DNA from 4 places in the Sphaerisporangium sp. NBC_01403 genome. Region 2 is predicted to be linked to each of the others. Evidence: riboswitches for the same ligand, from Rfam matches in the RefSeq annotation. Region 2 holds a riboswitch; each other region holds the start of a gene.
What was found. Region 2 has a riboswitch for cobalamin ahead of OG589_RS07075 (ribonucleoside-diphosphate reductase subunit alpha). Riboswitches for the same ligand answer to the same signal wherever they lie in the genome.
Positions count from the first base shown of each region.

Region 1: it holds a riboswitch for cobalamin, as region 2 does, so the genes downstream of both, OG589_RS03000 ((2Fe-2S) ferredoxin domain-containing protein) here and OG589_RS07075 (ribonucleoside-diphosphate reductase subunit alpha) in region 2, are expected to answer to the same signal.
Region 3: it holds a riboswitch for cobalamin, as region 2 does, so the genes downstream of both, OG589_RS23235 (ABC transporter substrate-binding protein) here and OG589_RS07075 (ribonucleoside-diphosphate reductase subunit alpha) in region 2, are expected to answer to the same signal.
Region 4: it holds a riboswitch for cobalamin, as region 2 does, so the genes downstream of both, cobN (cobaltochelatase subunit CobN) here and OG589_RS07075 (ribonucleoside-diphosphate reductase subunit alpha) in region 2, are expected to answer to the same signal.

Region 1 covers NZ_CP109534.1:698,239-705,293, forward strand. Annotated here, with positions in the region: gene OG589_RS02975 (cobalamin-binding protein) at 500-1,417, shown strand; gene OG589_RS02980 ((2Fe-2S)-binding protein) at 1,431-2,141, opposite strand; gene OG589_RS02985 (ABC transporter ATP-binding protein) at 2,138-2,938, opposite strand; gene OG589_RS02990 (FecCD family ABC transporter permease) at 2,935-4,002, opposite strand; gene OG589_RS02995 (ABC transporter substrate-binding protein) at 3,999-4,904, opposite strand; gene OG589_RS03000 ((2Fe-2S) ferredoxin domain-containing protein) at 4,997-5,305, opposite strand; cobalamin riboswitch at 5,394-5,586, opposite strand; gene OG589_RS03005 (superoxide dismutase) at 5,862-6,464, opposite strand; gene OG589_RS03010 (Dyp-type peroxidase) at 6,887-7,055, opposite strand, start outside.
Region 2 covers NZ_CP109534.1:1,629,224-1,636,278, forward strand. Annotated here, with positions in the region: gene OG589_RS07065 (DEAD/DEAH box helicase) at 1-1,092, opposite strand, end outside; gene OG589_RS07070 (tripartite tricarboxylate transporter substrate-binding protein) at 1,188-2,150, shown strand; cobalamin riboswitch at 2,250-2,448, shown strand; gene OG589_RS07075 (ribonucleoside-diphosphate reductase subunit alpha) at 2,564-4,801, shown strand; gene OG589_RS07080 (ribonucleotide-diphosphate reductase subunit beta) at 4,840-5,796, shown strand; gene OG589_RS07085 (mechanosensitive ion channel family protein) at 5,860-6,987, shown strand; gene OG589_RS07090 (response regulator) at 6,982-7,055, opposite strand, start outside.
Region 3 covers NZ_CP109534.1:5,167,585-5,174,639, reverse strand. Annotated here, with positions in the region: gene OG589_RS23260 (cytochrome P450) at 1-325, opposite strand, end outside; gene OG589_RS23255 (phytanoyl-CoA dioxygenase family protein) at 696-1,478, shown strand; gene OG589_RS23250 (phosphotriesterase) at 1,471-2,454, shown strand; gene OG589_RS23245 (cytochrome P450) at 2,457-3,671, shown strand; gene OG589_RS23240 (Gfo/Idh/MocA family protein) at 3,754-4,596, shown strand; adenosylcobalamin (AdoCbl) riboswitch at 4,659-4,799, shown strand; gene OG589_RS23235 (ABC transporter substrate-binding protein) at 4,844-5,791, shown strand; gene OG589_RS23230 (FecCD family ABC transporter permease) at 5,878-6,867, shown strand; gene OG589_RS23225 (ABC transporter ATP-binding protein) at 6,864-7,055, shown strand, end outside.
Region 4 covers NZ_CP109534.1:6,264,144-6,271,198, reverse strand. Annotated here, with positions in the region: gene OG589_RS27935 (precorrin-2 C(20)-methyltransferase) at 1-82, shown strand, start outside; gene OG589_RS27930 (cobalt-precorrin-6A reductase) at 87-827, opposite strand; gene OG589_RS27925 (cobalt-precorrin-5B (C(1))-methyltransferase) at 1,004-2,092, shown strand; gene cobG (precorrin-3B synthase) at 2,117-3,496, opposite strand; cobalamin riboswitch at 3,514-3,713, shown strand; gene cobN (cobaltochelatase subunit CobN) at 3,747-7,055, shown strand, end outside.

The DNA of each region.
Region 1 (7,055 bases), 930 kb from region 2:
GTGGCGCGTAGTTCGTCAGCGGCGACCCGGCTTGCCCGGTAGCCTTCGACGGCCTTCTTCAATTCGCGATCCGGGCCCTGACTCGGGTAGCCGTGCACGGTGGCCCGCCAGCCCGATCACGCCGAAGGACTGCCCGAACACGTTCGCGTTGTTGCTGACCTGACGGCCGCCTGAACCGCGCCGGGATTTATGGGGGCTCCATCGGTTGGAAAGGATGGAGACCATGTCAGATCGATCTGGTTCGTCGCATCCCTCCCAAGTCGGTATCCGGCGGAGCTGAAGGAGCGGGCGGTGCGGATGCCGCGGCCGCAACATCGAGTGACGGTGGAGGGCCGCCGTCGCTGATCTGCTGGGCGTTGTAGTCGGCGGTGCCCGCGATGGACAGGCCGACCAGTGCCGGCAGGCGGCGCGTTCGGCGCTGTCCTGGCGGATAGGCGCCCTGCTGCTAGGCAACTGGACGCCTGAGACTGCCGTTCCTGGCGCGGTCTAGGCTCGTGGTATGCGCATAGTGTCGCTGTTGCCCGCCGCCACTGACATCGTCGCGTATCTCGGCCTCGCCGGTGACCTGGTGGGACGTACGCACGAATGCGACTGGCCGCCGGAGGTGGTCGCGTCCGTCCCGGTGGTGACGGCGGCCGGCCTTTCAACGGAACGAATGAGCAGCCGGGAGATATCCGATGCGGTGGGAGGGGTCTCTCACCGGGGTTCGTCGCTGTATACCCTCGACGTCGGAAGGCTGGCCGAGCTCGCTCCGGATGTGGTGCTGACCCAGGATCTGTGCGACGTGTGCGCCGTTTCCTACACCGCCGTGTCACGGGCGGTGCGTGTCCTCGATGCCGGGCCACAGGTGATCAGCTTGGAACCACGCACGCTGGCAGACGTGCTGGGATGCCTCGAACGTGTGGGGGACGCGCTGGACGTGTCGGCCATGGCGGCCCGGAGAGTCGATGAGCTGCGCGACCGGATGGCCGCGGTACGCGCCGCGGTGGCCGGCCGTCCGTGTCCGCGGGTGGCGGCCATCGAGTGGCTCGATCCTTTGTGGCCCGCCGGTCACTGGGTTCCCGAGCAGATCCAGGCGGCCGGAGGCGAGCCGCTGCTGGCCGAGGCGGGAGAGCACACCAAGCCCATCGAGTGGGAGGCGCTGCGCGCCTCGCGCCCGGATGTGATCTTGCTGATGCCCTGTGGCTTCAGCCCGGAACGCACCGAGTCCGAATGGCGGTCGCTGACCGTCCTGCCGGGCTGGTCGGACTTGCCGGCGGTGCGTGGCGGTCAGGTATGGGTGCTCGACGGGCCGGCGTACTTCAACCGGCCCGGGCCTCGGGTGGTCCGAGGAGCCGAGATCCTCGCTCATGTCCTGCACGGAGTCACCGCCGGCGCTCCGACCACCCGCGCCCAGGCGCGCCGCGTCGGGGTATGACCCACCGTGGGCGCTAAATCGAGTGTCCGGGGGCTTTGCGGTCCAGTGAGCAGTCGCCGCACTTCCGACCCTCTGGTACGCGATAGTTCAGACAGCAGCTTCGCCGCCGGAATTCCAGCCGGGGTCCGGTGAACTCGCCAAGACCACGCAGTTTCCGCGTTCTGAGCAGGTCAGTGGCGAGCCGCGTGATGGACGGGCCCAGCTCGGGCCAGGCTCGCAGGAGGTCGCGGGCCGCTTCGGCAAGGGCGGAGGCGGCGTTGCCGTGAAGGAGCCGGGGAGCGACCTTGACGCGCAGCCCGGCGGACAGAGGGGCCAAATGATCCTCCATGACCAGCCGATAAAGGACCTGAGTGAGAGTGCCGTCGCGGGGCGCCTCCCAGCCACGGGGCGCGGGTAACCGGAGTTCGGGTCCGTCCACGCGCTGCTGGAGGCCGCCGAGGTCGGGGATGACGCCGTGCACGATGACGCAGCCCAGGATGGGAGACCACAGGCGAGCGGCGTGCCCGAGTTGGACGATGGAGGCGGCGATCCGCGGCTCGGGTGTGCCGTAGCGGGCGGCGCGGGCGGACACGAGGTGCCCCAGTCCTGCCGCGTAGGCGTCCGAGACCGGCCGCCACTCGCCATCCGCGTCGCCGGTGGTGAGAGAGAAGAACGACCCCAGGCCGGCGACGTCGGTCAGGGCGCGAGCCACGGAGACGGACGGGACCGGTCGCAGGGAGGTCATGCCGCTCCCTTCCTCCTGTGCTCAGGGTCCGGGACGACGCTGATCTGCGGGATGCCGGTGCGTGGGTGGACGTTCACTTCGGCGTCCACCTGGTAGACCTCGGTGAGCAGGTCGGCGGTGAGCACCTCGGTGGGTGGGCCGGCCGCGACCAGCCGCCCAGCGTCGAGGACGCAGATCCGGTCGCAGAACGCTGCCGCGAGGTTGAGGTCGTGCAGGGCCACTATGGCGGTCACGCCCAACCGCCGCACCAGGTGGAGGGCATCGAGCTGGTGGCGCAGGTCCAGGTGGTTGGTCGGCTCGTCCAGCACCATCGTCCCGGTCTGCTGGGCCAGAGCACGTGCGATCAGGACACGCTGCTTCTCCCCTCCCGACAGCCGGTCGAACGGGGCTTGGGCGAGGCCGGCGACATCCAGCGCCGCGAGGGCGTCGGTCACGATACGGAGATCCGCGGCGTCATCGCCCTGGAACGCGCGTTTGTAGGGACTGCGGCCCATGGCGACCACGTCGTACACGGTCAGTTCAAACTCGCCCGGCGCTTCTTGCAGCACGGCGGCCAGCCGACGCGCCAGTTGCCTCCCGGTCAGCTGCCAGACGTCGTCGCCGTCCAGCAGGACCCGCCCCGAGGTCGGTCGCAGCGCGCGGTAGAAAGTACGCAGGAGGGTGGACTTCCCTGCGCCGTTGGGTCCCACCAGCGCGACCACCTCGCCCGTGGCGACCTCCAGCGAGACGTCCTCCACCAGTGCCCGGCCCCCGATGACGACGCCGACGCCCTCGGCGCGCAACGTCGCCGCGGTCATGAGGCCGCCCTCCGCCGCATCAGCCACAGGAAGAACGGCCCTCCGGCCAGCGCGGTCAGGATCCCGATCGGGATCTCCTCAGGAGCGATCACACTGCGCGCGGCCAGGTCGGTGGCGATCAGGAAGGCCGCGCCGAGCAGCGCGACGGCGGGTAGCGCACGCCGGTGGTCGGCGCCGACCAGCAGCCGCACCACGTGCGGCAGCATCAGGCCGACGAACCCGATGGTGCCGCTGACCGCGACGATCGCTCCGATCATCAGCGCGATCACCACGAACAGTGCGGCGCGGAAGCGGTGCACGTTCAGACCCAGCGCGGCCGCCGCCTCTTCTCCGGCGAGCAGCAGATTGAGCGGTCGGGACACACCGAGCAGCACACCGGTTCCCGCCAGCACCGCCGCCGCGGGGATCCAGATGAGGTCCCAGGTGGTCCCGGCCAGCCCGCCCAGCGTCCAGCGCAGCGCGGACTCGGCCTTGCGCGGGTCGTCGGAGGTGACGATGAGGTAGCTGGCGACGGCCGAGAGCACCTCGCCCGTGGCGACCCCGGACAGCACCAGCCGCACGGTGGTCATCCGCCCGCCGGCGCGGGCCAGGAAGTAGACCAGCACCAGCGCCGCGAGGGCCCCCAGGAAAGCCGCGAGCGGCAGGGAGAACGCGCCGAGCAGTGACACCGGGAACACCATGACGAGCACCGCGCCGACGCTCGCGCCCGAGGACACCCCGAGCAGCATCGGATCGGCCAGCGGGTTGCGCACCAACGCCTGCAGGGCCATCCCGCACACTGACAGCCCCGCCCCGACGACACCGCACAAAAGGATCCGCGGCAGCCGGACATCCAGCACGATCGTCTCCCGGACCTGGGTCCAGACCGGTTCGGCCAGTGCCGGGTGGAGCCGGTGGGCCAGGATTCCCCACACCTGGCCCGGCGGCAGCCGTACCGAGCCGACCGCGATCCCGGCCGTGACCGCCACCACCACCGCGACGGTGAGCGCCGCGAGGACCAGCGGATACGGCATGCGGGCACGGCGGCCCACGGCGACCGCTCCCGTTTCGACGACCTCGGTCACGCGAAGCTTTCCGGGTGCAGTTGGCGGGCCAGAGAATCCACCGCGGAGGGCACACGCACCCCCAGTACCGTGGACGACAGCGGCAGCACCGCGAAGCGCTGATTTTTGATCGCGGGCACGTCCTTGAGCGCGGGATTGGCCAGCAGGGACTTCCTCTTGTTCTCCAGCGGCTGGTCGCCGTAGTCGTAGATGACGATCACGTCGGGTGCCCGCTCGGCGACCTGCTCGAAGGACACGTCCCCGAAGGACTTGCCCAGATCGCCGAATACGTTCGTCCCGCCCGCCAGCGTGATCATCTCGTTGCCGATCCCGGCGCCGCCCGCGGTGAACGCCGTCTTCTCTCCGCTGTCGAAGACGAACACCTTGGCCGGAGCCACTCCGTCGATCTTGTCCTTGACGCCGTCCAGTACGCCGCGCATGGTGGCGATCCGCCGCTCGGCCCGGTCGGAGACGCCGAAGATCTTGCCGATGGTCCGGACCTCCAGCTCGACCTCGGCCATGGTCACCGGGCCTGTCGGGCAACCTTCGATGTTGAGATAGGAATTGATTCCGCCTGCGGCCAGGGCGGTCCGGCCGCGGCCTTCCTTCTCGTCGAAGGCGCTCTTGAAGCCGCCGTACACGAAGTCGGGCTCGGCCGCCAGCAACGACTCCTGCGAGGGGTATTCCTTGGCCAGCACCGGAACCGCCTGGTAGGCGGCCTGGTACTCGGGCAGGATCTTGTCGTCCAGGTAGGCGGTGCCGGCCATCGACTTCTCCAGGCCGAGGGCGAACATGATCTCGGTGGTGTGCTGGTTGAGGGTCACCACTCGCTGCGGTGGCCGCTGGTAGGTCGTGGTCACCCCGCAGTTGGTGACGGTCACCGGGAAGTCCGCCGTCGACGAACTCGCCGCTGAGGGGCCCATGGGAGAAGGGGGGCTCTGTCCTGCGGCTCCGCAGCCGGAGATCAGCATGGCGGCGGATAGCAGAAGCAGAAAGGGCAGCGAGCGGCGGCTCGTCATCGACGGGTCCTTTCCCGGGCAGAGCCGGTTCGGCGGGGTGGAGTGAAGATGTGCAGAGTGAGGATCTCGGGAGGCTCGGCCACTCCCGGGCCGCCGGCGCGGATCCAGGCGGCGATGTCGCGGGCCGCGTCCGGTTGGTTGACCAGGCCCAGCCAGACCGGGCGACCGCCCATCGTGCGTCCTGCCGGCGAAGGGTGGACCACGACAACGTTGGCCTGCTCGCACACGTCCAAGCACTCGGTGACGCGTACCTCGGCGATTTCGCCCAGGAAGCGCACCGGCTCCTCGTGATCCAGGCTCGTCACCTTGCCGGTTCCGCAGCAACAGCCGCGGCAGACGGTGACCCTGCTCATGACGACGACCACGGTCCTCTCTTGGGGAGATCCGCCCCAATTTCCCTGAGGAGGCGACCGCGTGAGTCTCCTGGCTCTCGGGTCACAGCTCGTCCCGGCCTTCCCACCCGCACGCGGGCAGTGGCTTGTTCGGGATCCGCTCGCCGATCACAGTGGCGGGACCGCGCCGGATTCACACCGGCTTCCTCGTTCCGCCGTCGCCTACAGCGACCATGGTCGCACAACCGCGACATCTCGGGCAAAGAGCTACATGGAGTGCCTGGAACCGTGAGGTCCTCTGCCATGACCTGTGATCGGCGTACGAGTGGGCCCGGTGCGCATTGGATGTGTACGCACCGGGCCCGGAGGAGGTCAGCCGGCGTGCCCCGTCCCGCCCACCTGGGCCACCTGCGTCAAGTACAGGGTGGTGTCGCCGGGGGCGAGCAGACGGATGCGGGGTGCGGCGCCCGGCCGCCCGGTTGGATAGCGATGCAAGGAAGGCCGGTCGGCGGGCGCCGCGGTCATGGGGTCATGCGCCCTTGGCGGCGGTGAATCGGGCGATGACGTCGTTCCAGTTGATGAGGGACCAGAGCTTCTGGACGTAGTCGGGACGCACGTTGCGGTACTGCAGGTAGTAGGCGTGTTCCCAGGCGTCGAAGACCAGCAGCGGGGTGGTGTTCATGCCGACGTTGCCGTGGTGGTCGTAGACCTGCTCGACCACCAGGCGGCGGGCGAGCGGCTCCCAGGCCAGGATGCCCCAGCCCGAGCCCTGTACGGTCGAGGTCGCCGTGGTGAGCTGCTTCTGGAACGCCTCGAAGGAGCCGAAGTGCTCGTCGATGGCCGCGCCCAGCTCGCCGTCGGGACGGTCGCCGCCGTCGGGGGAGAGGTTCTGCCAGAAGATCGAGTGCAGGACGTGGCCCGACAGGTTGAAGGCGAAGGTCTTCTCCAGTCCGACCAGCCCGCCGAACTCGCTCTTGTCCCGGGCCTCGGCCAGCTTCTCCAGGGAGTCGTTGGCGCCCTTGACGTAGGCGGCATGGTGCTTGGCGTGATGCAACTCCAAGATCTCACCGGTGATCGCCGGCTCCAGCGCCGCGTAGTCATAGGGCATGTCCGGAAGGGTGTACTGACCCACGGTGGGCTCCTCGCCATGTCGGAACTTATTGCAATATTGTCGCAATAACTTCTACCATGCAGCAGTGGTGTCCATGTGGTGTAGACGGAGCGAGCAGTTCAGAACAGGGACCGGCCGTGCTGCGGGACCCACGCTGTCTCCGTTCGGCGTCTGGCACACCCGGCCGCGCCACGTGCCTCCCGCCCGCCGACATCGATCCGGCCATGCCTGCACGTGACCGCCGACAGGCGTGGCGACATCGCGGTGGAGGGGGGTGTGGACATGGGAACTCCAGGCTCGGCGTCCATGCGGCGGGCACAGGCGCCGGATCGGCCGCCCGGACGAGGTTCCGGCCGGGGAGGGGACAGGCGATGTGCCGCCAGGCGAGCCGGCGGCACGTCGCCGGTGTGATCAGAAGATGATCACAGAGGTTCCTCGGCGGATCACGTCAGGACGGTCTCCCCGATCCAGCCGTCCGGTCCGCACCCCGGGGGAATGGCGAAGACCGCCGAGCCGATCGGAGTCGTCCACTCGTTCAGCAGGTCCGCTTCGGCCAGGCGCCTCTGGATGGGAACGAACTGGCGGGTGATGTCGGCCTGGTAGGAGGCGAAC
Region 2 (7,055 bases):
CTCGCGGGTCCAGTTGATCAGCACGCTGGCCGGGCAGGCGACCAGGAAGTGCGTGCGGCCCTCGGCCTTCAGGTGGGCGAGCGCGGCGATGGCCTGGATGGTCTTCCCCAAGCCCATCTCGTCACCGAGGATGACCCGCCGCTGGGCGAGGGCGAAGCGCGCGCCGAACGCCTGGTAACCGCGCAGTGAGACCCTGCGGTGGGTGTCGTCCAGCGCCTGCGCGTTGACCCGCGCGGACACCTCGTTCGGCAGGAAGCCCTCCGACGCCACCCGGTCGGGTTCGAGCGCCGCGATCTCGGCGAGCAGGTTGTAGTACTCGGGGGCGCGGATCTCGAAGTCGATCCACGCCTCGACGTCGGTCACCGGGGGACGGAGCAGGTCCACGGCGGCCTGGGCGAGGAGCAGCCGCGTGCCCTCGGAGCCGGCCTCGCCGAGCACGGCGGCGATCGTCGCGACGGCCTCCCGCGCCCGGTCACGGCCGTCCCGGCCGGCGAGCGCCATCCGCAGCAGCCCCCGCGCGGGCCGGGCGGCGGGCAGGAGCGGCGTCAGCCTCCCGACGATCCCGAGGGCGGCGTCGCGGGCGCGCGGGAGGTCGGGACCGGCGGTCACCAGGCGGTTCAGCGCGACCAGCAGCGCCGTGGTGCCGGGGTCCCGCCGCTCGACGTCGACGCGTACGGCGACGGTCTCCTGCGCCGCGCGGGCGATCTGCCCGGCGGCGGCGTGCACCTGGGCGGCGGTGCGGGCGCCGATGCCGGGCAGCAGTTGCAGCTCGTACGCCGAGGCGTCCAGCACGCCCTGGACCGTGGTGTACCCGGCCTGTTCGAGGGCCCCGAGGCGCAGCCGCCCGTCGGTGACGTCCTTCAGCCGCGCCAGCGGGATGGCGGCCAGCTCGTCGCGTGCCAGTTCGGCACGCAGCGACGACAGCGCCCGCTGGACGTCGTCACGGGCGCGCGCGTGGTCGGCGAGCAGCGTGCGCGCCGCGGCGAGAAGGTCTTCGGCCTCCAGCAGGAGAGCCCTGGCCTCCCTGCCGGTGGGTGCCGTGCCCTCCCGCTCGCCCACGCTCTCGCCCTCCGCCGCCGCAGTCCGGGTCACATGATGACACGACCGGGCGCGCGGCCTTCCGCATCTCGTGTGTACACCCGCTGAAATGGGCATTTAGTCATATATTGGGGGAAAGGGCGTGAACCATGCGTCGTCGGGAGGTGCTCGCACTCGGCGCCGGGCTCGTCGCGCTGGCCGCCGGATGTGGCACCACCACCGGCTCGCGCACGCTCGCCTCGACCGGGCTCTCGATGGTCGTCCCCGGGCCGTACGGGGGCGACTCCGACCGGCTCGCGCGGAGCCTCGCGGGCGTGGCCGAGCGCGCCGCGCTGGCCGGCCGGATGCAGGTGGTCAACCGCCCGCCGCACGCCGCGCTCGCGGAGTTCGCCCGCGCGCGGCGCGCCGACCAGATCCTCATGGCCCAGCCCGAACTGGTCGGCACCGTACGGACCGTCCGCCCCTCGGGCGCGTTCGCGCGCACCACGCCGCTGGCCAGGCTCTGCGGCGAGTGGGAGGTGCTGGTGGTCCCGGTGTCCTCGCGCCTCGGGTCGTTCGGCGCGTTCGCCGACGCCATGCGGCGCGACCCGGCCAAGCTGGCGGTGGCGGGCAGGGCCGAGGGCGGGATGGACCACGTGCTGTTCGGCATGCTGGCCCAGAGCCTCGGCCTGGACGCGCGCCTGCTGCACTACGTGGCCTACCCGACCAGCGACGAGGCGGTCACCGCGCTCGCGGGCGGCCGGGTGGTGGCGGCGGTCGGCGGCCACGCCGGGGTGCGTGAGCGCGTACGGGCCGGAGAGCTTCACGTGCTGGCGGTCTCCTCGCCCGACCGCATCCAGGGAGTGGACGCCCCGACGCTGCTGGAGTGCGACGTGCACCTGTCGTGCGCCAACTGGCGCGGACTCCTCGGCGCGGGCGACCTGGCCGACGACGACCGGGCCGCCCTCGTCGGCCTGTGCCACGACGTCGCGGGCTCGGCGCGCTGGAGGGAGCTGTGCGCGCGAAACGGCTGGACCCCGTTGTACCTGGAGGGCGAGGACTTCCGGCAGTGGCTGCGCGTGGAGTCGGCCCGCCTGAGCCGGGCGCTCGGCGAGCTCGGCCTGCGGGTGTGACACGCCGCCCCCGAACGTGTGATACGGGCCCGAGGGCATCAGGTGAGGGCCCCCTGACACAACCTGTAGGGGTTGTTGCGGCGACGTGCACTACATGTAGGATCCAGATCTGTTGCTGGTTCGCTCTTCGGAGCGAGTAAGAGGGAACCCGGTGCGATTCCGGGGCTGCCCCGCAGCGGTGAGCGGGAACGACCGCCGTCACATGAGCACTAGGCCGCGCACGCCTGGGAAGCGACGGCCACTAGGCGTGAGAAGACGCCCGCGAGTCCGAAGACCTGCCGGTGACATGTCGTCCAGGCCCCGAGGGAGGGCCGCGGGCGGGGTATCCGGCGTGCCCGCTTCGGCGGCGCACGCCGGTCGTGCTCCGACGCGTGCTCTCCTGCGGGCAAACCGAGCCCTACGAGGGAGAGCACGTGACCGTGACACGCGATTTGCCGTACCAGGCCGGGGACAGACGCCTGGCCATCGAGGAGGCCGCCGCCCGGGTCGTCACCGACCCCGCCAACTCGCGGATCGCCGCCGGTCTGCTGGCCGAGGAGATCGCGGACGAGGCGGCGGCGCACGGGGTGCGGACGTTCTCGGAGTCGATCGCCGCCACGCACGAGGCCGGGCTGGTCCAGGACGCGCTGGCGGAGTTCGTGCGGGCCAACGCGGCCGTTCTGGACGACCTGGTCGACGCCGAGGCGGACGCCCGCTTCGAGTACTTCGGCCTGCGCACCGTTTACGACCGCTACCTGCTGCGCCACCCCGTCACGCGCGGCGTGCTCGAAGCGCCGCAGCACTTCTTCCTGCGCGTGGCCTGCGGGCTCGCCGACACGGTGGCCGAGGCCGCGGAGCTCTACCGCCTGATCTCGACGCTGTCGTACCTGCCCAGCTCGCCGACGCTGTTCAACTCCGGGTCGCGGCGCCCGCAGCTGTCGTCCTGCTTCCTGCTCGACTCGCCCCGCGACGAGCTGGAGGCCATCTACGAGCGGTACGGCCAGATCGCGCGGCTGTCGAAGTACGCCGGAGGCATCGGGGTCTCCTGGACCCGGGTGCGGGCGCGCGGCTCGCTCATCCGGGGCACCAACGGCCACGCCAACGGCATCGTGCCGTGGTTGCGCACGCTGGACTCCAGCGTCGCGGCCGTGAACCAGGGCGGGCGGCGCAAGGGCGCGGCCTGCGTCTACCTCGAACCGTGGCACGCGGACGTCGAGGAGTTCCTCGAACTGCGCGACAACACCGGCGAGGACGCCCGCCGCGCCCACAACCTCAACCTGGCGAACTGGATCCCCGACGAGTTCATGCGCCGGGTCGAGGACGACGGCGTGTGGTCGCTGTTCGACCCCAAGGACGTCCCCGAGCTGGTGGACCTGTGGGGCGAGGAGTTCGACGCCAGGTACCGCGAGGCCGAGGCCGCCGGGCGGTACGTCCGGCAGCTTCCCGCGCGCACCCTGTACGGCCGGATGATGCGCACCCTCGCGCAGACCGGCAACGGCTGGATGACGTTCAAGGACGCCGCCAACCGCGCCTCCAACCAGACGGCCCGCCCCGAGAACGTCATCCACCTGTCCAACCTCTGCACCGAGATCCTGGAGGTGACCAGCGACGCCGAGACCGCCGTGTGCAACCTTGGCTCGGTGAACCTGGCCGCGCACTTGGTTGACGGCGAGGTCGACTGGGCGCGGCTGCGCGCGACGGTGACGACGGCCGTGCGCTTCCTCGACCGGTCCATCGACCGGGGGTTCTACCCCACGCCGGAGGCGCAGGCCGCGAACACGCGCTGGCGCCCGATCGGCCTCGGCGTGATGGGCCTCGCCGACGTCTTCTTCTCGCTGCGGCTCCCCTTCGACTCGCCTGAGGCGCTCGCGCTGTCCACCCGGATCGCCGAGGAGATGGCCCTCGCCGCCTACTGGGAGTCCGCGAGCCTCGCCGAGAGGCACGGAGCGCACCCGTCGTACGCCGACACGCGCGCGGCCGGGGGAGTCCTGCACCTCGACCACTTCCCGGCGGCGAGTCCCGTGCACCCCGCCGAGTGGGCGGAGCTGCGCGAGCGCATCGCGGTCACCGGCCTGCGCAACTCCCTGCTCCTGGCCGTCGCGCCCACCGCGACCATCGCCTCGATCGCCGGATGCTACGAGTGCGTCGAGCCGCAGGTGTCCAACGTGTTCAAGCGCGAGACGCTCTCGGGCGAGTTCCTGCAGGTCAACCGCTACCTGGTGCGCGACCTCCAGGAGCGCGGCCTGTGGACGCCGGAGGTCAGGGACGCGGTCAAGCGCGCCGAGGGGAGCGTGCGGGAGATCGCCTCGATCCCCGAGGACCTCAAGTCCCTGTACCGCACCGCCTGGGAGCTGCCGCAGAAGGCGCTGATCGACCTCGCCGCCGCGCGGCAGCCGTACATCGACCAGTCGCAGTCCCTCAACCTCTTCATGGCCACCCCGACCATCGGCAAGCTGTCCTCGATGTACGCCTACGCGTGGCGGGCCGGGCTGAAGACGACGTACTACCTGCGCTCGCGCCCGGCGACGCGCATCGCGCAGACCACCGTGGCGGCCGAGTCGAGGGCGGTGCCCCAGGCGGCGGCGCCCGTGCAGGTGCTCGCGGCCGTGCCCGACCCGGACGCCGTCGCCTGTTCCCTTGAGAACCCCGAGATCTGTGAGGCGTGCCAGTGATGTTGCTCGACCCCGGAATGGACCTGACGCTGCGGCCGATGCGGTACCCGGAATTCTATGAGCGGTACCGGGCCGCGATCCGCAACACCTGGACGGTCGAGGAGGTGGACCTGCAGTCGGATCTCGCCGACCTCGCCAAGATGAGCCCGGGGGAGCGGCACCTGATCAACCGCCTGGTGGCGTTCTTCGCGACCGGCGACTCGATCGTGGCCAACAACCTCGTGCTCAACCTGTACCAGCACGTCAACGCCCCCGAGGCGCGGCTGTACCTCTCACGGCAGCTCTTCGAGGAGGCCGTGCACGTGCAGTTCTACCTGACGTTGCTGGACACCTACCTTCCCGACCACGACGAGCGGGCCAAGGCGTTCGCGGCGGTCGAGCACATCCCCTCGATCAGGGACAAGGCGGAGTTCTGCTTCCGGTGGATCGACTCGATCAACGAGCTGAACCGCCTTGAGACCGGGGACGACCGCAGGGCGTTCCTGCTCAACCTGATCTGCTTCGCCGCCTGCATCGAGGGCCTGTTCTTCTACGGCGCCTTCGCCTACGTGTACTGGCTGCGCTCGCGCGGCCTGCTGGGCGGGCTGGCCACCGGGACGAACTGGGTGTTCCGCGACGAGTCCATGCACATGGAGTTCGCCTTCTCGGTCGTGGACACCGTGCGCGCGGAGGAGCCTGAGCTCTTCGACGACAAGCTGAGCGCCGAGGTGACCCAGATGATCGAGGAGGCGGTCGCCGCCGAGCTGGCGTTCGCCCGCGACCTGTGCGGCGAGGGCCTGGCCGGCATGAGCGCGGACCAGATGCGCCAGTACCTCGAATACGTCGCCGACCGGCGCCTGGCCCGGCTCGGGCTGCCGGAGCGGTACGGCACGGCCAACCCGTTCGCCTTCATGGAACTCCAGGACGTGCAGGAACTGGCGAACTTCTTCGAGCGCAGGGTGTCCGCGTACCAGGTGGCGGTGGAGGGCAGCGTGAGCCTCGACGAGGCCTTCTGACCCACCCTGATTTCCCACGATCAGCGGCACACGGTAGGAAAGACGACGAAGGAGGCGTCGTCCGTGTCATCAGCAGTCAACTGGTTGGTCCTGGTGGTCGTCGTGCTGGCGGCCATCGTGGCGGTGGAGCTGCTCAGGCGGCTGCTGAGATCCCGCCGGGTCAACGGCCGCTTCTCGCTCGCGGGCCCGATCGTCGAGCGTTGCACGTGGCCGGGGTTCGCGACGGCGGGCCTGGTCGCGTTCAACACCGGGTTCGTGCCGGGCATGACCGGCAGGGCCGCCTCCTACGCCGTGGAGCAGACCATCACCGTGCTGCTGATCGCGTGCGTGGCCTGGCTGGTCATCCAGGCCGCGTACGCGGTGACGGACGTCGTGCTCGCGCGGCTCGGCACGATCGAGGGCGACGGCAACCGCAGGGCCCGCCGCATCCGCACCCAGATCACCCTCGTACGGCGGGTGGCCGCCGCCGTCATGATCGTGGTCGCCGCGGGGGCGATGCTGTTCAGCTTCCCGGCCGTGCGGGCGCTGGGCGCCGGGCTGCTGGCCTCGGCCGGCATCGCCGGCGTGGTGGCGGGCATCGCCGCGCAGTCCACGCTGAGCAACCTCATCGCCGGGCTGCAGCTCGTCTTCAGCGACGCCATCAGGCTCGACGACGTGGTGGTGGTCGACGGGGAGTGGGGCCGCATCGAGGAGCTGACGCTCACGTACGTCGTCCTGCGGCTCTGGGACGAGCGGCGGCTCATCCTGCCGGTCTCGCACTTCACCACCACCCCGTTCGAGAACTGGACGCGCCACGGGAGCCGTGTCATCGGGCACGTGATGCTCCGGGTCGACTGGTCGGTGCCCGTCGAGGAGATCAGGACGGAGCTGTACCGTCGCCTGCGCGAGCACCCGCTGTGGGACCAGAAGGACTGGACCCTCCAGGTGACCGACGTCCAGCCGAACGGCCTGGTGGAGCTGCGGGCGCTGATGAGCGCCTCGGACGCGCCGAGCGTGTGGGACCTGAAGTGCGACATACGCGAGCACCTGGTCACCTACATCAGGGAGAACCACCCCGCGGCGCTGCCGCGTCTGCGCGTGGAGGACCTCCCCGGCGAACGGCCCGCCCGCTCCCGCGAGGAGAAGACTCCCGGTCCCCGCATGGAGAACCTCACCGGACGCGCGGCGGGGGATGGCCGTGAGAGATCATGAGGGGCGGATGAGGCCCTTTCTCGTGGCGGCGGCGACGGCCGCGGTGCGTGAGTCGACGCCGAGCTTCG
Region 3 (7,055 bases), 3.5 Mb from region 2:
CGGTGAACAGCGGCTGCAGGATCTTTCTGCTGGACTCCCAAGCCGGGCCCTCGTCGAGGATGCCGTTGCCGAGCAGGCGCTGCAGGGGCCGCCAGAACATCCCCTCGCGCACGTAGTTGGTGGAGTTTCCGCGCAGGACATGCTGCACGTGATCAGGATGAGTCACCAGATAGAGGCGGAACGCACCCGCCCGCAACAGCACGACGTCCCCGCGGGCCCGCCTTCCCAATTCCGCCAGCGCGTTGACGGGATCCCGTACGACGTCGGGCAGGATCCGGTGGATCGGGACAGCTGTTGCCTGTCGTGTGCCAGTAGCAACCGACATTGCGATGATCTCCAACCTCAAGCGACCCGGAACCGCACAACGTGACTGGACCGCGGTGACGCGTGGGCGTCACGGACGCTTCGGGGATCGCGGCCGCCGCCGTCACCCGGGAGACGAGGCGGGGGTCAGGCCGAGTAGCAGTGTGCGGGCACTCTGCGTGTCTTGCGGCCATCTACCCCGAATACCGGGCACCACAGAAGCCACGAATACGACACACAGTCACTCTCGCGGCAATTGTCACATTGATCAATGAAGTATCACGATCACTAACTACGATCAAGTTTTTCTGTCAAGACTGTGAACCGCGCGCTCGTCACGTTTCTTAGACCAAGCGCTTGCTTTAGTGGTGGGATTGGTTCGAAACTGGGGCATGGCCACCAATGCCCCGGTCCGCGACGTGACCGATCATGAGGTCGAACACTTCAAGGAGAACGGCTGGGTACGGCTGCCTCGGCTGGTCGACCCCGGCCGGGTGGACGGGCTGCGCGAGCGGGCGCTCGGGTACTTGCGTGCCCGGTCGCGTGAGCGCGCCACCCTGGTCGACCAGGCGTTCGGCCAGTCCAGGGACATCGCCGAGGCCGACGAGGCCTTCCACGACCTGGCCTTCGACGCCGCGATGGGACGCTGCGCCACCCGCCTGCTGCACGGTGTCAGAGGCGTCCGCATCCAGGTGACGAACCTGCTGATCAAGGAGCCGGGCGACGGCGGGCACGGCGCGACCGAGTTCCACCAGGACTTCCCCTGGATGCCGATGGACCGCTCGGCGATGCTGACCGTCTGGCTCGCGCTCGCCGACGTCCCCGCCGAGATGGGCAGCCTGCGGTTCTACAACGGCTCACACCGGCACGGCATCCTCGGCAGGAGCTTCACCCGCGACGGCGACGACCAGCTCACCCAGCACCCGTGGCTCAAGGAACTGGAGCTGTCGCCACCCCTCGACCTGCGGGCGGGCGACGCGACCGTCCACCACTCGCTCACCGTGCACGGCGCGGGGGCCAACCGGGGGGACACCCCGCGCCTGTCCTTCACGGTCACCTACTTCGACGCGGACGCGCTCTACACCGGCACGCCGTACAGGCAGACCGACGGCCTCGGCCTGCGGGTGAACGCGCCCTTCGACCACCCGAGGTTCCCGGTCGTCTCCCATGCCTGACCGCGACGGGGCGGTCGAGACCGTGAGAGGGCCGGTGGCGGGCCTCGGGGCCACGCTCATGCACGAGCACGTCTTCGGGCTCAGCCCGGAGATCCTGTGGAACTGGCCGGACATCCCCGAAGGATGGGACCTGGAGCGAAGGGCCAGGGAGGCGGCGGCCAAGCTCGACGAGCTCAAGGCCGAGGGCGTCGACACGGTCGTCGACCTGACCGTGGTCGGCCTCGGCCGGTACGTTCCTGCCGTCCAGCGGGTCGCCGAGCTGACCGAGGTCAACATCGTCGCCGCCACCGGGCTCTACACCTACGACGCCCTGCCGCCGTACTTCGGCAACCGCGGCCCCGGGAGCCTGTTCGGCGGCCCCGACCGGCTGGCGGAGTTCTTCGTCAGGGACATCACCGAGGGCATCGGCCGTACTGGAGTGAAGGCCGCGATCCTCAAGTGCGCCTCCGACCACCAGGGCATGACGCCGGGCTGCGAGCGGGTCTTCCGGGCCGTCGCGCGGGCGCACGCCGAGACCGGGGCGCCGATCACCACCCACTCCCACAGCGCCTCGCGCGGCGGGCTGGAGCAGCAGCGGCTCCTCGCCTCCGAGGGCGTGGACCTGTCGCGGGTCGTCATCGGCCACGCCGGCGACTCCACCGACCCCGCCTATCTCGAAGAGCTGGTCGCGGCGGGCTCCTACCTCGGCATGGACAGGTTCGGCATCGAGACGATCAGCTCGTTCGAGGACCGGGTCGCCATCGTGGCGGAGATGTGCGCGCGCGGCCACGCCGGACGCATGGTGCTGTCGCACGACTCCTACTGCTTCAACGACCGGTTCGACCAGGACGTCGTGCGAGAGCGCCACCCGAACTACCACCTGCTGCACATCTCCCGCGACGTCCTTCCCGAACTGCGCAAGCGCGGCGTCACGGACGACCAGATCCACCAGATGCTCGTCGAGAACCCCCGCAGGATCCTCACCCCCAGGTCGTGATCATGCAGAACACCTCACCGGCCACCGCCACCGACTTCGACGTCACCTCCGACTGGCACGTCGCCTCGCCGTACGACTTCCTGCGCAGGCTCAGGCACGAGCGGCCGGTCTTCCACAGCGAGCACCTGGACGCGTACGTCCTGACCCGCCACGAGGACGTCCGCGCCGCTTACGGGGACGCCAGGCGGTTCTCCTCCGAAGGGTCGCTCACGATCTCGCGGAGCCTGGCCGCCGAGACCAGGAAGGTGCTCGGCGACCACGGGTCCTTCCTGTCCAGCTTCGTGGCCAACGTCGACCCGCCCACGCACACGCGGCTGCGGCGTTCTGTGTCCAGAGCCTTCACCCCGCGCGCGGTCACCGCGATGGAGGAGCGCTTCCGGCGGCTCAACGAGGACATCCTCGACCGGGTGGTGCCGCAGGGCGGGGGCGACTTCGTCGCGGAGCTCGGGCACGTGCCGTCGGCCAAGCTCAGCGCCCGGTTCATCGGCGTGCCCGAGGAGGACGAGGAGTTCGTCAAGGAGCACGTCAAGGACTGGTTCATGCTGTTCCTGTCGCCGCAGCCGCCCGACCGGCAGATCGTGCTCGCGCGCAGCTTCCTTTCGTACCTCGACTACGTCGACAAGCTCGTGGCCTCGCGCGCCGCCGCTCCGCGCGACGACTTCACCTCGCTGATGACCGGGCTCATCGGCACCGAGCTCTCCCACCGGGAGGTCGTCGAGCTGATCTCCACGATCCTGCTCGGCGGCAACGACACCGTGCCCAACCAGCTCGGCAACAGCGTGCTCAGGCTGCTGCGCGAGGACGCCTGGCCGCTCGCCCCCGGGCTGGTGGAGAACGCGGTGGAGGAGTGCATGCGCATCGACGGCTCCAGCCTCGGCTCCTTCCGGTACGCCCTCACCGACATCGAGCTGCACGGCGTGACGATCCCGGAGGGCTCCCTCGTCCTGCTCTCCACCGACTCGGCCGCGCACGACGAGACCGTCTTCCCCGCGCCGGAGACGTTCGACCTCGGGCGCGAGAACGCCGACGCGCACATGACGTTCGGGTACGGCATCCACTTCTGCGTCGGGGCCGCGCTGGCGCGACTCCAGCTCCGCACGGCCCTTGAGGTGCTGGGCCGTCGCCTGCCCGGCCTGCGGCTGGTGCCCGGCGGGCCGATCGCGTACCGCAGGTCCCTCGTCGGGCGGGGCCTGCCGTCGCTTCTGGTCGAATGGTGATCACCCCACGCGCGAGGTTCTGGTTGGGCTAGTCTCGCCACGAATCGTTCGGTACGTCGGGGAGCTGAGCGCCGTGGAGCCAGTGGCGGTAGGTCTGATCGGAGCCGGGCCGTGGGCGGAGGCCGTGCACGCCCCCGCGCTGGCGGCGGGGCCGCACACGCGCCTCGCCGGAGTGTGGGCGCGCAGGCCGAGGGCCGCCGCCCGGCTGGGAGCCCCGGTCTACGAGCGGGTCGAGGAGCTCTTCGAGGTCTGCGAGGCCGTCGCGTTCTGCGTGCCGCCGGGCGTGCAGGCCGAGCTGGCCGTGCGGGCGGCAAGGGCGGGCAAGGCGCTGCTGCTGGAGAAGCCGCTCGCGGCCGACCTCGACGGCGCCAAGCGCCTCGCCGACGCCGTGGGCGAGGCGGGGGTGGCGTCCCAGATGGTGCTCACCTTCCGCTACTCGGCCGCGACCAAGGCGTTCCTCGAACGGGTGCGCGCCATCGAGCCGTTCGGCGGGTACGCCCGCAACATCTCCGGCGCCCTGTACACCATCGACTCCCCGTGGCGCCAGGAGCGCGGGGCGATCCTCGACGTGGGGCCGCACATGATCGACATGCTCGACGCCGCCCTCGGGCCGGTCGTCGGCATCCGCGCCCACGGTCACCCGCTCGGGTGGACCGGGCTGCTTCTTGAGCACCAGAGCGGCGCGGTCAGCGAGGCGTCGCTGTCCATGGCCGCCCAGGTCGAGCACGGCTCCTCGCACGTGGCCGTCTACGGCCGCCACGGCAGCGAGAGCCTCGACGGCGGCGACCTCGGCTACGACGTCTTCCCCGACATGGTGGCCGAGTTCGCCAAGACCGTGCGCGAGGGCGGCGGCCACCCGCTGGACGCCCGCCACGGGCTCCGCCTCCAGGAGTTGATCAGCGCCGCCGAGGCCCAGCTCGCCTGAGTCTCCGGTCAGGATTTGTGCGGCTTTCGACCCGTCGTATCCGGTTGCGGCATTGGTTGATACCGTTCCTGTGACGCGCAGCGTGCAGCGAAGTCCGGTGTGAGTCCGGCGCTGTCCCGCAACTGTGAGACCCCCTCGGGTCGAGCCAGGTCGCCTGCATGCCGCGCCGACGTCGTCAACCCTCGTGGAAAAGGGTGATCCGTCAACACGCGGGTCCCTCGATTTCCCGGCAACTGGAGGAACTCTCGTGAGGCCCGTACGCACGGCCCTGGCGGGCGCGTTGCTGGGTGCGCTGACACTGGCCGGATGCGGCCAGTCCACCGGCACCGCAGACCCCGCCACCGCCGCCCCCGCTCCCACCGCCTCGCAGGCCGCCGGCTTCCCCGTCACCGTCCAGGCGGGCAACGGCTCCGTCACCATCGGCGAGAAGCCCAGCCAGATCGTCTCGCTCTCGCCGAGCGCCACCGAGAGCCTGTTCGCGATCGGCGCCGGGCCGCAGGTCGTCGCCGTCGACGACCAGTCGACCTACCCCGCCGAGGCCCCGAAGACGGACCTGTCCGGCTTCAAGCCCAACGCCGAGGCCATCATCGCGAAGAAGCCCGACCTGGTGGTGCTCGCCAACGACACGGGGGGCATCGTGGCCGCGCTGACCAAGGTCGGCATCCCCGTGCTGCTCGAACCCGCCGCCACCAAGCTGGACGAGACCTACGACGAGATCGCCGACCTCGGCGCCGCCACCGGCAACAAGGCCAAGGCCGACGAGCTCGCCGCGGGCATGAAGCGGCAGATCGACGAGCTCGCCGCCGCCGCGCCCAAGGACAAGAAGCTCACGTTCTTCCACGAGCTGGACAACACGCCGTACTCCGTGACGTCCAGCACGTTCATCGGCCAGATCTACGGGCTGTTCGGGCTGACGAACATCGCCGACAAGGCTCCTGACGCCGCCGGGGGGTACCCCAAGCTCTCCAGCGAGTTCGTCGCGAAGGCCGACCCCGACCTGATCTTCCTCGCCGACACCAAGTGCTGCGGCCAGTCCAAGGAGACCCTGGCCAAGCGGCCCGGATGGGGAGGCCTGTCCGCCATCGCGAAGGACCGTGTGGTCACCCTCGACGACGACATCGCCTCGCGCTGGGGCCCGCGCGTGGTCGACTTCGTCAAGATCGTCGACGCGGCGGTCAGGGGGGCCGCCGGCTGAGACCCGGTGGCACACCTGGAGCGGCGCGCGAAGTGAAGCGGCACGACCCTGGTACGACGCGCGCGGCGAGGCCGCGGCCGGCGGCGCTGGCCGTCGCCCTCGCCGTGCTCGTGATCTGCGTGGTCGCGGGCCTGATGATCGGCGCGGCCGGCGTCTCGTTCAAGGGCATCGTGCTCGAACTGCTCGACCGGGTGCCGTTCGTCTCGGTGGACTCCGGGCTGTCGCCGGTCGAGCGGGGGCTGGTGTTCCAGCTCAGGCTGCCGCGCGTGGTGCTGGCGGCGGTGGTCGGGGGCCTGCTGGCGATCGCGGGCGCGGGGTACCAGGGCGTGTTCCGCAACCCGCTCGCCGACCCCTACCTGCTCGGGGCCGCCGCCGGAGCGGGCTTCACCGCGACCCTGATGATCGTGCTGATCCAGGTCGACGGGCTGGTGCCGCTCGCCGCCTTCGGCGGGGCGATCGGCGGCGTGCTGCTGGCGTACGCGCTCGGCAACACGGCGGGCCGGGGCGGCGGCACGTCCACCCTGGTGCTCGCCGGGGTGGCGGTGGCCTCCTTCCTGTCCGCGCTGCAGACCTTCGTGCAGCAGCTCCGGGTCGAGCAACTCCAGCGCATCTACTCGTGGATCCTCGGCGGCATCGGCGGCGACTGGTCCCAGGTGTGGCTCATCGCCCCGTACGCCGTCGTGTCGACGGTCGTCCTGCTCGCTCACGGGCGGCTGCTGGACGTGCTGTCGGTCGGCGACGACGAGGCGGTCAGCCTCGGGGTCAACGCGGCGCGCGTGCGGCTCGTCGTCCTGTGCGCCGCGTCGCTGGCCACGGCGTCGGCGGTCGCGGTCAGCGGGCTCATCGGGTTCGTCGGCATCGTCGTGCCCCACGTCGTGCGGCGCCTCGCGGGCGGGTCGTACCGGGTGGTCCTGCCGCTGTCGCTGCTGGCGGGGGCGTCGTTCCTGGTGCTGGCCGACCTGGTCGCCCGTACCGTGCTCGCCCCGGCCGAGCTGCCGATCGGCGTGGTGACCGCCTTCATCGGCGCGCCGTTCTTCGTCGGCGTCCTGCGCGCGACACGGGCGGTGGACGCGTGAGCGCCATCGAGGTGCGGGACCTCTCGGTCGCGCTGGACGGGCGGCCGGTGCTGTCCGGGATCGGCCTGTCCGTGCGCGGCGGCGAGTGGCTGGCGGTCGTCGGGCCGAACGGCGCGGGCAAGTCCACGCTGCTGCGGGCCATGATGGGACTGCTGGAGGCGCAGGGTGACGTGCTGGTCGACGGCATG
Region 4 (7,055 bases), 4.6 Mb from region 2:
GGTCATCGGCTCCTCGACCACCCGCACGGAGGACCGGAACGGCCACCCCGTCGTCTTCACCCCACGCCGCTACCCGGCCTGACGGCTCATGCGAGGTGCTGGAGCCAGGTGAGGGCCTCTTCCGTGGTCCGCACCGTGGGGGCCTCCGGTAGCGGCGGGCGGCGGACCACGACGACGGGGAGGCCGAGCTCACGTGCGGCGGCGAGCTTGGCCATGGTCATCGTTCCGCCGCTGTCCTTGGTGACCAGCACGTCGACGCGGTGGTGGCGCATCAGCGCGCGCTCGCCGTCCAGCGTGTACGGACCCCGGTCACGCAGGAGGTGGGAACGGCGTGGAAGCGGCGGATCGGGTGGGTCGACCGTACGGATCAGGAACCACAGGTCGTCAAGGCCGGCGAAGGCGGACAGCCCCTGACGCCCGGAGGTGAGGAAGACCCGCCGTCCGAGCCCCGGCAGTGACGCTGCGGCTTCCGGCAGGGATGACGTCCAGTGCCAGTCGTCTCCGGCTTCCTGCCGCCATCCGGGCCGCCGCAGGATGAGCAGGGGTACCCCCGCCGCGGCGGTGGCGCGTACGGCGGAGGCGGTGATCCGCTCGGCGAACGGGTGAGTGGCGTCGACCACGGCCTGGATGCCCTGCTCGCGCAGCCAGTCCGCCAGGCGTTCCGGCCCGCCGAACCCCCCGACGCGCACCTCTCCCTCGGGAAGGCGGGGATCGGTCACCCGGCCCGCGAGCGAGGAGATCACGCGGACCTCGGGACGGCCGGCGAGCGCCGCCGCCAGCGCCCGCGCCTCCCCGGTCCCCCCGAGAACGAGGACGCCTGCCTTCACCAGCCGCTCCTGCCGTGTACCAAGAAGTGTGCCCTCATCGAGGGATCCTTCCGGATATTAGGACGTCCACCCTCATGGGCGCCCCGCCGGATACCGGGATGCCGTGCGGCCTGGGTGGATGCCAGCACGCCTGACCTCGTCGGGTTGTCCGGTTTCGCGTGGTACATCCTTGACGCATGAGCACTGCCCTGCGACATGGCTGGACCACCGGTGCGTGTGCCACGGCGGCCACCACGGCCGCGTACACGGCGTTGCTCACCGGGGCGTTCCCCGACCCCGTGGAGATCCTGCTGCCACGGGGGCAGCGCCCGGCGTTCGCGCTCGCCACCGAGGAGCTCACCGGCCCCCTGACCGGCTCGGCCATGGCCCGGGCCGGAGTGGTCAAGGACGCGGGGGACGATCCGGACGTCACCCACGGTGCGCTGATCTTCTCGACCGTACGGCACGGCGCGCCGGGGACCGGTGTCGCATTCCGCGCGGGGCCCGGGGTGGGCACGGTCACCAAGCCCGGGCTGCCACTGGAGGTGGGGGAGCCGGCGATCAACCCGGTGCCCCGGCAGATGATGCGCGAGCACGTCGAACGGGTCGCCGCCAGGTGCGGCGGTAGCGGCGACGTCGTCGTGGAGCTCTCGGTGGAGCACGGCGAGGAGCTGGCCCGGCGCACGTGGAATCCCCGCCTGGGCATCCTCGGCGGCCTGTCCATCCTCGGCACCACCGGGGTCGTGGTCCCCTACTCGTGCTCGGCCTGGATCGACAGCATCAGGCGCGGCATCGACGTCGCCCGCGCCGCCGGGCACACGCACGTCGCCGCGTGCACGGGCAGCACGTCGGAGCGGGTCGCCGCCGGGCTGTACGGGCTTCCGGACGACGCGCTACTGGACATGGGCGACTTCGCCGGGGCCGTGCTGAAGTACCTGCGCAGGCATCCGGTCCCTCGGCTGACGGTCGCCGGGGGCATCGGCAAGCTGTCCAAGCTCGCCGACGGCCATCTCGACCTGCACTCGGGCCGCTCGCAGGTCAGCACCGAGGCGCTCGCCACGCTGGTCCGGGAGGCGGGCGGCAGCGTCGACCTGGCTGATCGGGTGCTGCACGCGAACACCGCGTTACAGGCGCTGCAACTCTGTCAGCAGGAGAACCTGCCCCTCGGGGACCTGGTGGCCGAGCGGGCCAGGGTGGCGTCGGCCGGAGTGCTGCGTGGAGCTCCCGTACAGGTGGACGTCGTGGTCATCGACCGCGCGGGCACCATCGTCGGCCGCGCCGGCTGACACTCCCTGACGGGCGAACCCTGTTCAGCCGGTCCTCCTGGCCGTGGCGACCGCGGCGGCCGTCTCCTCGATGTCCTGGTAGTGCAGGCTCCGGCCGTCCGCGTCGACGCGGTATCCGTTGCCGGTGCCCACCACGAGTACGGCCCGTCCGGTGGGCCGTCCGCACCGGCGCTCGCACCCGGCCCAGTGCACGGGCAGTACGCCGGCCGTCTGGGCGCCGATCAGGGGAAGGCCGGCGCGGGCCGTCGAGCTTGCGGCGTCAGCCTGGACATCGGACAGTGACTTCGCGCAGCCGGGTCGTCCGGTGCAGGCGGTGACCCCGGTCCACGCGGAGGCGGGATCGGTCACCAGCCCGGTGGCCGCCAGCCTGCACAGCCAGGAATCCGCGTCCGCTCCGCTGATGCCGGGCACGATGGCGCCACGCCACGGGGTCAGCCGGATCTCGCCATCTCCCGCCTCCGCCGCCGTCGCGAGCGCGTACGCCTGGGCGGTCGTCAACCGGCCGAGCGGCGGCATGACGACCAGCGTTGCCCGCCTTCCGGGCCGGGACACCAGGCCAAGCGGCGGCGGTGCCGACATATCCGACAAGTCCGGCACGGGGGTGCGGTGGCCGGGTGGTGTGACGCCGGCGAAGTCGCCGAGGCGGGTGGCGATGGTGGCGGGGCCGTCGTCGAGTTCGGCCATGCGCCAGGCCGTCGAGTTCTGGGCGGTACGTTCGGCGAGGAAGGCCTCGGCCGCCGCCATCATGGCGGGTACCGCTCGCGTCAGGGCGATGCGTAGTCCCCGGTCCTCACCAGCCAGGAGCAGCGCCCCCTCGACCTCCTCGCCACCGGCCGGCGCGGGGATCGGGACGAAGGCGACGTCGGCCCCGAGGGCGGTCATGTCGCCTCTGCCGTCGTCGAGGGCGAACAGGAACCGGCCGGGCAGTCCCGCGAGGGCGGGGCGGGCGCAGAGGGCGTGGTCCAGCTCGCGTACGAGCGGCGCCACCTCGATCAGGCCGCGACCGTCGAGCCCGGCCATCGGGGAGGCCAGGATGTTGCGCACCCGCTCGTGGGTGGCGGAGGGCAATAGGCCGGCGGCGGCCATGCCGGAGGCGAACGCGGCCTCTCCCTCGGCGTCCAGCCCCCGTACCTGCACGTTGGCGCGGGACGTCAGCTCGATCACCCCGGAGCCCAGGGCAGTGGCCGCGGCGCCGAGCTCGCGCAGCTGGGCGGCGGTCAGGATGCCCCCCGGCACCCGGATACGGGCGACGGCGCCGTCCGCGGCCGGATGCGTCTGCAACGCACCGGGACAGGCGTCCGGCCGCGACCTGCCGGGAGATCCGTGGAGGTCGTTGCCTGACGTGCTGGGGGATCCCTGGGCGTTGGCGCGCGATGAAAGACCCGGAAGGTCGGCAACTGCCACGTTCAGGATGTTAACCCTACTTGTCGCAATAAGTCGGACTCCGTGATCTGATAGGGGAGCGACGGCACAAGGAGGAAGCCGGTGTGAATCCGGCGCGGTCCCGCCACTGTCACCGGGGAGCGAACCCCACCAGAAGGCCACGGCCCGGCAACGGGCGGGAAGGCCGGGGTGAGCGTCGATCCGGAAGCCAGGAGACTCCAGGCCGTGTGGACCGACGACCCGGGGCGCGGACCCCGAGTGAGGATGTGCCGTGCGCCATCTCCCCGTACTTCTGCTGTCGACCTCCGACACCGACCTGCTGAGCGCGCGCGCGAGTGGCGCCCCGTACCGGCTGGGCAACCCGGCCCGGCTCGCCGTCGAGGACCTCTCCCCGCTGCTCGACGGCGTGGAGCTGGTCGTCGTCCGGCTGCTCGGCGGGCGCCGGGTGTGGGAGGAGGGGCTGGACCTCCTGCTGGCCGGGCCCCGCCCCGTCATCGTCCTCGGGGGCGAGCAGGCTCCCGACGCCGAGCTGATGGAGCTGTCCACCGTCCCCGGAGGGGTGTGCGCGGAGGCGCACGCGTACCTCGCGCACGGCGGCCCCGCCAACCTGGCCGAGCTGCACAGGTTCGTGTCCGACACCGTGCTGCTCACCGGGCACGGCTTCGCCGCCCCGGAGGCCACGCCCGCCTGGGGCATCCTGGACCGCGAGAGCGCCGAGGCATCAGAGGAAAGCGCTGGGCGGCCGGTCGTGGGGGTGCTGTACTACCGGGCGCATCACGTCGCGGGGAACACCGGGTTCGTCGAGGCGCTGTGCGCCGCGATCGAGAATGCCGGGGGACGGGCGCTGCCCGTCTACTGCGCGTCGCTGCGCACCGCCGAGCCCGCCCTGATGGAAGTGCTCGGCGAAGTGGACGCGCTGGTCGTCACCGTGCTCGCGGCGGGCGGCACCCGTCCCGCCACCGCCTCGGCGGGCGGTGACGACGAGGCCTGGGACGTGGGCGCGCTCGCCCGGCTCGACGTTCCCATCCTCCAGGGCCTGTGCCTGACGGGAGACCGGGAGACCTGGGCGGCGAGCGACGACGGGTTGTCCCCCCTGGACGCCGCTTCCCAGGTGGCCATCCCGGAGTTCGACGGGCGGATCATCACCGTGCCGTTCTCCTTCAAGGAGGTCGACGAGGAGGGGCTGACCGTCTACGTGGCGGACCCCGAGCGCGCGGCCCGGGTCGCCGGCATCGCCGTACGGCACGCCACCCTGCGGCACGTGCCCCCGGGGGACAGGCGGATCGCGGTGATGCTGTCGGCCTACCCGACCAAGCACGCGCGCATCGGCAACGCGGTGGGCCTGGACACGCCCGTCAGCGTGGTCCGCCTGCTGGCCGCCATGCGCGCGAGCGGGTACGACATCGGGCCCGAGGGCGAGGGCGGCCTGCCGGGCGTGGACGCCCAGGACGGTGACGCGCTCATCCACGCGCTCATCGCCGCGGGCGGTCAGGACCAGGACTGGCTCACCGAGGAGCAGCTCTCCGGCAACCCGGTACGCATCTCCGCCGCCCGTTACCGGGCCTGGTACGCCACGCTCCCCGATGACCTCCGCGCGGGGATGGAGCGGCACTGGGGGCCGCCGCCCGGCGAGCTGTTCGTCGACCGGTCGCGCGACCCCGAGGGGGAGATCGTGCTGGCGGCCCTGCGCGCCGGGAACATCGTGGTGATGGTGCAGCCGCCGCGCGGGTTCGGCGAGAACCCCATCGCGATCTACCATGACCCCGACCTGCCGCCGAGTCACCACTACCTGGCCGCCTACCGCTGGCTCCAGGACGGGTTCGGGGCGCACGCCGTGGTGCACGTCGGCAAGCACGGCAACCTGGAGTGGCTGCCCGGCAAGTCCGCCGGGATGTCCGCCTCCTGCGGCCCGGACGCCGCGCTCGGCGACCTGCCGCTGATCTACCCGTTCCTGGTGAACGACCCCGGCGAGGGCACCCAGGCCAAGCGCCGCGCCCACGCCACCCTGGTCGACCACCTGGTGCCGCCCATGGCCCGCGCCGACACCTACGGCGACATGGCGCGGCTGGAGCAGCTCCTCGACGAGCACGCCTCCATCGCGGCCATGGACCCCGCCAAGCTGCCCGCGATCCGCGCCCAGATCTGGACCCTCATCCAGGCCGCGAGGCTCGACCACGATCTCGGGCTGGACGACAGGCCGCACGACGCGGAGTTCGACGACTTCCTGCTGCACGTCGACGGCTGGCTGTGCGAGGTCAAGGACGTGCAGATCCGCGACGGCCTGCACGTGCTCGGCCAGGCGCCCGTGGGACAGGCCAGAAGCGACCTGGTGCTGGCGATGCTGCGCGCCCGGCAGATGTGGGCGGGGGCCGAGGCGCTGCCCGGCCTTCGCGAGGCGCTCGGCCTGGCGGAGGACGGCACCGCCGGGCGGGCCGGCACCGACGAGGCCGAGACGGTCGCGGCGGCGCTCGTCCACGGCATGGAGGAGCGCGACTGGGACCCCGGCGCGGTGGAGGAGGTCTGCGCGGCCGTGCTCGGCGCGGCCGTACCGCCGCAGGTCGGGCGGATCCTGGACTTCGCGGCCACCGAGATCGTCCCCCGGCTGGCCAGGACCACCGACGAGATCGGCGCGGTGCTGCACGCCCTCGACGGCGGGTACGTGCCGGCGGGGCCGAGCGGGTCGCCGCTGCGCGGGCTGGTCAACGTGCTGCCGACCGGGCGCAACTTCTACTCCGTGGACCCCAAGGCCGTGCCGAGCCGCCTGGCCTGGGAGACCGGGCAGGCGATGGCCGAGTCCCTGCTCGCCCGCTACCGCGCCGACACCGGCGACTGGCCGCGCTCGGTGGGCCTGTCGATCTGGGGGACCAGCGCCATGCGCACCTCGGGCGACGACGTGGCCGAGGTGCTCGCGCTCCTCGGCGTGCGGCCGGTGTGGGATGAGGCGTCCCGCCGGGTCACCGGCCTCGCGCCGATCCCCCACGAGGAGCTGGGCCGGCCCCGCGTGGACGTCACCGTCCGGATCAGCGGCTTCTTCCGCGACGCGTTCCCCCACGTGGTCGTGATGCTGGACGACGCGGTGCGGCTGGTCGCCGGGCTGGAGGAGCCGGAGGAGGCCAACTTCGTACGGGCGCACGTGGTGGCCGACCGCGCGGCCCACGGCGACGAGCGGCGGGCCACCACCCGCGTCTTCGGCTCCCGCCCCGGCGCGTACGGCGCGGGGCTGCTGCCGCTGATCGACAGCAGGAACTGGCGCGACGACGCCGACCTCGCCGAGGTGTACGCGGTGTGGGGCGGCTTCGCCTACGGCAGGGACATGGACGGCACGCCCGCGCGGGAGGACATGGAGGCCGCCTACCGGCGCATCGCCGTGGCCGCCAAGAACGTCGACACCCGCGAGCACGACATCGCCGACTCCGACGACTACTTCCAGTACCACGGCGGCATGATCGCCACCGTGCGCGCCCTGACCGGCAGGGCGCCCGCCGCCTACATCGGCGACAGCACCCGCCCGGACGCGGTCCGCACCCGCACCCTCTCGGAGGAGACGGCGCGCGTCTTCCGCGCCCGGGTGGTGAACCCC